Regions from separate parts of the Staphylococcus sp. MSU001 genome, predicted to be linked through region 1. Evidence: predicted binding sites of a transcription regulator. Region 1 holds the regulator's gene; the other holds the start of a gene.
What was found. Region 1 encodes CtsR, which represses protease genes until heat stress. Its sites were predicted from a motif close to ATGGTCAATAAAGGTCAAACA; they were not measured.
Positions count from the first base shown of each region.

Region 2: clpP (ATP-dependent Clp endopeptidase proteolytic subunit ClpP) is a predicted target of CtsR. The motif match lies at 2,634-2,654, and genes of this name have one in related genera.

Region 1 covers NZ_JBRIKK010000019.1:49,917-54,000, forward strand. The annotation lists gene ACVBFA_RS09560 (ATP-dependent Clp protease ATP-binding subunit) at 1-329, opposite strand, end outside; gene ACVBFA_RS09565 (protein arginine kinase) at 343-1,350, opposite strand; gene ACVBFA_RS09570 (UvrB/UvrC motif-containing protein) at 1,340-1,903, opposite strand; gene ACVBFA_RS09575 (CtsR family transcriptional regulator) at 1,924-2,385, opposite strand; gene ACVBFA_RS09580 (NupC/NupG family nucleoside CNT transporter) at 2,543-3,757, shown strand.
Region 2 covers NZ_JBRIKK010000006.1:116,489-120,572, reverse strand. The annotation lists gene ACVBFA_RS04395 (TIGR01777 family oxidoreductase) at 1-355, shown strand, start outside; gene ACVBFA_RS04390 (hypothetical protein) at 386-577, shown strand; one part of gene ACVBFA_RS04385 (IS3 family transposase) at 756-1,026, shown strand; one part of gene ACVBFA_RS04385 (IS3 family transposase) at 1,026-1,897, shown strand; gene clpP (ATP-dependent Clp endopeptidase proteolytic subunit ClpP) at 2,005-2,589, opposite strand; tRNA gene ACVBFA_RS04375 (tRNA-Arg) at 2,778-2,849, shown strand; gene whiA (DNA-binding protein WhiA) at 2,917-3,861, opposite strand; gene ACVBFA_RS04365 (gluconeogenesis factor YvcK family protein) at 3,989-4,084, opposite strand, start outside.

The DNA.
Region 1 (4,084 bases):
AATAGAATATGCTCTGTTCCTACAAAGTTATGATGTAGCTTTCGAGCTTCATCCATAGACAGTTCAATTACTTTTTTTGCTCTCGGTGTATAATGTAGTGTGCCCATTTGCTCTTGACCGTGACCGATAAGTTTTTCAACTTCTTCGATGACTTTATCTTCAGTAATATTAAAACTTTCTAATACCTTTGCAGCTATACCTTCTGGCTCTTTCATTAAACCAAGCAAAAGATGTTCTGTTCCAATATTAGAATGGTTCAAACGAATTGCTTCTTCTTGTGCATGTGCCAACACACGTTGTGCACGCTCTGTCAATCTACCAAATAACATGTATAAATACCTCCTATTTTATATGCTCTCTTAATAAATCAGCTCTTTTTTCATTTACTGTTCTATTATCTTCGTCATCTATTAAAAATGGCGACTGTATTGCTACCATTAATTCATTAAATTTAAAATTTTCAAGCAAAATATAATTCAAATCAATACCTAGTTTCACTTCGCTTAAACGATATGAGGCTTCTTCCATAGAAATAATTCTACTGTTTTGTAGTACACCTAATGATCGATAAACTCTATCTAGTGTCTCTACAGGATTGTGTTTATCAAGTCTTTCTCTTATTTGCTTTTCTTCATTTATAATTTGATTTACGACTTCAGTTAAGCTATCGATGATGTCTTCTTCTGTTTTTCCTAATGTAAGTTGATTTGAAACCTGATAAATATGACCATATACTTGTGACCCTTCTCCGTATATACCTCGAATTGTAAATCCAAAACGGTTAATTGTTTGTGCAATTCTGTTCATTCTTTTCATAATGGAGAGTCCAGGTAAATGTAACATCACACTTGCACGCATTCCTGTACCAATATTAGTAGGACAGGTAGTTAAATATCCTAAATGCTCATCATAACTAATGTCTAACGCTTTATCTAATTCATCATCGATTTTAGAAGCACGTTGATATAAATCCTTTAGCGATAAATCAGTTCCTAGAGCCTGTATTCGTATATGATCTTCTTCGTTTATCATGACACTTACCGATTCATCATCATTTAACATTACTGCTGAAGCAGGTTGTTTCACTAGTTCAGGACTTACAAGATGTTTCGCAACCAATTTCATTTTACTTTGTTGATCCATCGTATCTAATCGATTCAAAGTTAAGTTGGGAAGCGCATCTTGAACTTCATTAATCACTCGATATCCTTCTTGCTCTGAAGGGAACATAAGTGGATGGACATGATTTTCAAGATTTCTAGCTAATCGTATTCTAGAAGAAATAATAACAGGTGTCTCCTCAGACATCTTCATCCACTCACTAATATTAGTATGGATATTACTCATCATGAGACACCTCGCTTTCACTTTTTAAAGCTTTAATTTCATCACGAACAATCGCTGCCTCTTCAAACTCTTGATCATTTATCAATTTATTTAGATATTTTGATTTTTCTTCAATTTGCTTTTTTATTGCAAGTTTCTTATACGATGATTGTGGTGTTTTTCCTACATGCTCAAATTGACCACCTTGAACACGTTGAACTATATCAATGATGTCTTCTTTAAACGTAGCATAACAATCAGCACACCCAAACTTACCAACATGTGCAATATCCTTAAGTGTCATCTGACATGTTGGGCATCTTTTTTCTTCTTTAAATGCCATCTCATGAAAATTAATACCATGTTTTGCAGCAAGGTGTTGAAGTATCTGTTTCACCACAAATGCTTCTTCTATATCGTCTTGGTGTGTATGATACGTATTATCATCGTTAGAATGTAACCAGGGATTTTCTCCTTGGGCACATACTGAACATACCCATTTTTCATGCGTACTATCTATACCTTTAACAGTAAGTTTAACTTCCGCTTCATTAAAATGGCAATTTTCACAAAGCAATTTTAAACACCTCACCTAACCTAGTAATAATTAATAACTGGTAGTAATCGTTTTAAGATATTAGCTCTTATAATATCGCGTGCAACAACATCCATTTTTAAAGTTTCTCTATCGATAATGGTCTGTATCATTTTAGCTTCTCTTTCATTAATCAAACCTTTATCTAACAAACCATCTATGACATAATACCCTTGTTGTTGAGAAATAGATGGACCTATTAATTGTAGTAAGTGATTAATATAACCTGTTGCATCTTTATTTTCAATTTTAGTGATTCGAATGTAGCCACCGCCACCACGTTTACTTTCAATTTCATAACCATGTTCATTGGTGAAACGTGTCTTAATAACATAGTTAAGTTGAGAAGGAACACAATCGAAACGTTGAGCAATATGAGCGCGTTGTATTTCTACAACATCTTCATCTGCTTCTTCAAATAACCGCTTAATGTATTGTTCTATGATGTCGGACATATTGTGCATAGATATCACCTCTTTTTTTGACCTTCTTTGACTATATTATATGACCATCTTTGACCTTTTTCAACCAATTTGATTTTAAAATTTCAAATTAATGATGTTAGCGTGTTCATTTTGTTGTATGATAGAAAATAGAAAAAATTTAAAGGAATGAAAAAATATGCATATTGTGATTGGGATATTAGGAATCATTTTCTTTTTAGCACTAGCAGTTTTATTTAGTTCAGACAGAAAAAATATTCGCTGGCGATATGTTGGATTACTATTAGTAATTCAATTAATATTTGCATTTATATTACTCAAAACTAATTTGGGAATTTCAGTTATTGGGAGTATTTCAGATGGTTTTAATTATTTATTAGCTAAAGCAGCGGTCGGTGTCAATTTTGTATTTGGTGGCTTTAAATTTGTTGATCCTAAACAACCACCATTCTTCTTTAGCGTTTTGTTACCTATTGTTTTTATTTCAGCATTGATAGGTATATTACAATATACACGAATACTGCCACTAATTATTAACTTACTGGGATTTTTAATTTCAAAGATTAATGGAATGGGCCGTTTAGAATCTTACAATGCGGTCGCAGCAGCAATTCTAGGACAATCTGAAGTCTTTATCTCATTAAAAAAACAATTACCTTACATACCTAAACAACGCTTATATACATTAACTGCTTCAGCGATGTCAACGGTATCAGCATCAATTATAGGCGCTTATTTTACACTTATTGAACCAAAATATGTTGTGACTGCAGTAGTGCTTAACTTGTTTGGTGGTTTTATCATTGCATCTATCATTAATCCTTATAAAGTCAATGAGGAAGACGACAAATTATTAATTGATGAGAACGAAACAAAAAAACAATCTTTCTTTGAAATGCTTGGGGAGTATATACTAGATGGATTTAAAGTGGCAGTTATTGTAGGCGCAATGCTAATAGGTTATATTGCAATTATTGCTTTATTAAATGGAATGGTGAGTGGAATCTTAAGCTTTGTGTCTGGCGGTGCTATTAAATGGAACTTCCAAACGCTTATTGGATTTATTTTTGCACCTTTCGCTTTTTTAACTGGAATACCATGGCAAGATGCAGTTCAATCTGGTTCAGTAATGGCTACAAAATTACTATCTAATGAATTTGTAGCAATGCAAGATTTAGGTAAAGCTACTGGATTATCGGAACATGCTAAAGGAATTACCTCTGTCTTCTTAGTATCATTCGCAAACTTTAGTTCAATTGGTATTATTTCAGGAGCTATTAAATCATTGAATGATGAAAAAGGTGACGTTGTTGCTCGTTTCGGAATAAAATTATTATTTGGTGCAACACTTGTTTCGTTTATATCAGCGGCTATTGCAGGATTCTTCATCTAATAACATACGTAGATTTAAGCAAGAGTAACGTTTTGTTTCTCTTGCTTTTATTTTAATTCAAATCGTAAAGATACATTTTTCTAAATTCCGAGCTTCTTCAATGACACTCAATCTGTCAATGTATTGAAAAAGCCTGAGACAAGTGTTTGTCCCAGACTTCTTCCTACGATTAGTCAAGTACTTATAATTAAAATAAGCATTACTTTACTTAACCTTTCTCATTTCATTTTCCTATACACGGTTTCAAGAACCCAACATACTACAAACGAATTTCAAAAGGCGAGAGTAAAGCTGACTTGTTTTTTATACGGATTTAAAATCCAAGGG
Region 2 (4,084 bases), on a different contig from region 1:
TTTATACGTTGGGGGAAAACTCGGCTCTGGAAGACAATGGTACTCATGGATTCATATAGATGACTTAATTAGAGGTATTTTATTTACTATCAATCACGATAACGCTGAAGGTCCATTTAATTTAACTGCACCTATTCCTGAAAGACAAAATTTATTCGGTTATACATTAGCACGTGCGATGCATAAACCACATGAAACGTGGGCACCTAAATTGATACTACGTACAGTGTTAGGTCAGATGTCTACTGTCATATTAGATACACAAAAAGTACTTCCAAATAAATTACATGCACTAGGTTTTGAGTTTAAGTATAATAATTTAAGAAATGCTTTAGATGATTTAATTAAAGCTTAAGAATTACACCATAAGAAGAAGGGGTATGAAATGAAAGATACTCAATTAACATATATATTATTAATCATTGCAAGTGTTTTACTAATTGCTAATGGTATATTTGCATTTGAACGTACGTTATCAATGATATTAATGTCGATATTGTTTATATTAGTTGGAATCATTTTATTATCAACAACATTGAATACCATGTATCAAACATCAAAACACTCTAAACGTTAAATTTCATCGGTTTAAAGAAAATAATCATTTCATTCTAAATCTACATTCATATATTTTTTAAAACAAAAACCCTAGTAGACTAATGATAAAATATAGACTGACCCCAATTAGTGGGAATTATATAAAAACACTTTCGTTGAATTCATATTAAAATGAATCATACGGAGGTGTTTTTTCTATGAAAAGAGTTTCTTATTCAGTAGAAACAAAGTATAAAGCAGTTGAAATGAAAGCAGCAGGATTTTCAACAAAAGAAATTATGAAAGAATTAAATATTAAAAATAGAACACAAGTGAAAACTTGGTGGCGATGGTATCGAAATGGGGAAAGTTATAGATTTTCACAACATGTGGGTAAACAATATACCTACGGTAAAGGATTAGAAGAGCTGTCAGAAGTAGAACAATTAAAATTAGAAAATAAGAGAAAAGATATAGAATTGGATATTTTAAAAAAGTACAAGGCATTGGAAAGGAAGTGGTACCAACAGTAGTCATAGATTTAGTGGATCAATTAAAAGTAAAATATTCAATCAAATTGATACTAGAAGTATTAAACATACCTAAATCAACATATTACCGATGGAAAAACAAAACTCATAAAGATGATGCCGTAACACAAAAAGTCATTGAATTATGTAAAGCTAACCACTATACCTACGGTTATCGCAAGATTACAACATTGATTAATCAATGTTATACATCACCAATTAATCATAAGAGAGTACAGAGAATGATGCAGAAGCATCATTTGAACTGCCGAGTTAGAACGAAAAAGACGACAAGAATAGGTAAACCGTATTATAAAACGGACAATTTATTACAAAGACAATTTAAAGCGAGTTGTCCAATGGAAGTATTAACAACCGATATTACTTATTTACCATTTGGCCATTCTATGTTGTATTTATCTTCGATAATGGATATTTATAACGGAGAAATTGTGGCGTATAAAATAGATGATAAACAAGACCAAAGTTTAGTTAATGATACATTAAATCAAATCGATATACCTGAGGGTTGTATATTACATAGTGATCAAGGCAGCGTTTATACATCTTATGCTTATTATCAATTGTGCGAAGAAAAAGGCATTATCAGAAGTATGTCCCGAAAGGGAACACCTGCCGATAACGCCCCGATAGAAAGTTTCCATTCCTCGCTAAAGTCTGAAACTTTTTACATCAATAATGAGCTTAATCGCTCTAATCATATTGTAATAGATATTGTCGAAAAGTACATTAAAAACTATAATAATAATCGAATTCAACAAAAACTAGGCTACTTAGCCCCTGTAAAATACAGAGAATTAATAGCCTAGAACATGGTGTTTTTATTAAGTTCCCGTTTTAAGGGTTCAGTGCCAATATACATTTTCGTCTACTAGGGTTTTGTGTATTAATCAATAATCATGCAACGTTTATTTTATTATTTTTCTGGCTCCATTACTTCATCAATTAATCCATATTCTTTAGCTTCTGCAGCTGTTAAGAAGTTGTCGCGATCAGTATCTTGTTGAATTTTTTCAATAGATTGACCTGTACGTTCTGATAAAATACGATTTAATTTTTCACGTGTTTTTAAAATATGATTTGCTGCAATCTCAATTTCAGTTGCTTGTCCTTGTGCACCACCTAAAGGTTGGTGAATCATAACTTCAGCATTAGGTAGTGCAAATCGTTTACCTTTTGCACCTGCTGCTAACAAGAATGAACCCATAGACGCTGCCATACCAATACAGATTGTTTGTACGTCTGGTTTGATATGCTGGATAGTATCATAAATAGCAAATCCAGCAGTTACACTGCCACCTGGTGAATTAATATATAAATAAATATCCTTTTCAGAATCTTGCGCTTGCAAGAATAATAATTGTGACACAATAGAGTTAGCTACGTTATCATCAATTTGAGAACCTAGCATGATAATACGGTCTTTCAATAAACGTGAATATATATCATACGCACGTTCACCGCGGTTAGTTGTTTCAATAACTGTAGGAATTAAATTCATTTATTTTTCCTCCTTATAATAACTGTTAAAATTATTTTACCTTAAAAGTCAAAAATGGTCAAAGATTAAGCTTATTAATCAAAAATTCAATTTGACGCTTAACCTTTTCATTTGTAAACTAGAATTATCGTTTTTATTGTACCGTCATTATTGAACGACGTACAGAAATGTGATTATTTCACTATTTACCCCTCGTAGTGTAATGGATAACACATAAGATTCCGGTTCTTAAAATAGAGGTTCGATTCCTCTCGAGGGGGTTGCTTAATAATGTTGAGATTTTAATGCCTGAGATTATTTGTAATTTCAGTCTTAAAATCTCATTTTTTATAATTCAATTTGGTCACCATTTCTTATTTTATCCGCTAATTCATTCAACTTTCTTAAACGGTGATTCATACCTGATTTAGATATAGGTCCTGTAGAAACCATCTCACCCAATTCTTTTAAAGATATTTCTTGATGTTCTACTCTGAGCTTCGCTACTTCTCTCAAACGATCAGGTAAATTTTCAAGGCCAATCTCTTCATCAATTAATTGTATACTTTCTACCTGTTTCATTGCTGCGCTAACAGTTTTATTAAGATTTGCTGTTTCACAATTAACGAGACGATTAACCGAATTACGCATATCACGGACAATTCTTACATCTTCAAACTTTAGTAATGCTTGATAGCCACCAATCAAACTAAGAAAGTCAGAAATTTTTTCAGCTTCTTTAAGATATGCAATACTCCCTTTTTTACGTTCCAAATGTTTCGCATTGAGTTCATAACTATTCATCAATTTAGTAAGACCTTCGGAATGATCTTCATATTGTGAAAAAATTTCGAGATGATATGAAGATGTTTCAGGGTTATTTACAGAACCACCTGCTAAGAAAGCCCCTCTTAAATAACTTCTTTTCATTTCATCATCTTTAATCATATCCGGATCAATATCGTGAGTAAAAACTCCCTCTTTTAAAATACCTAAATCATTTAGTATTTCTTTTGCTAACATCTTTGTTCGACATATATAAATATTGTTTTTTTTCAATTTCATCTTTTTTCTAACTAAAATTTCAACTTCAACATTAAATATACGTTTGATAAGAGAGTAAATTCGACGAGCTGTTGTCGCATTTTCTGTCTGTACATTAATTACAAACTGTTGATTTGATAGACTAAGCGCGCCATTCATGCGAATTAATGCACTGAGCTCTGCTTTTGCATTCGATTCGTCAACTTCTATGCGTGTTAGTTCATTTTTCATATCTGATGCAAAGCTCATTGAACACTCATCCTTCCTAATCCATTTTTCTATTCTTATTTATAGTATCGCTAATGAGGTGTAAAGTTTTTCTAATTCTAAACACACACTTAAGCTATCATATCATAAACTACGATTTCACTTATAATTATTTCTTTTTATCACTAGGAGTAAAGCGAATTGTACTTGTTAAATCTAAGGCAAGTTCATAAATCATTTTTGATAATACTTTTGTGTTATGTCT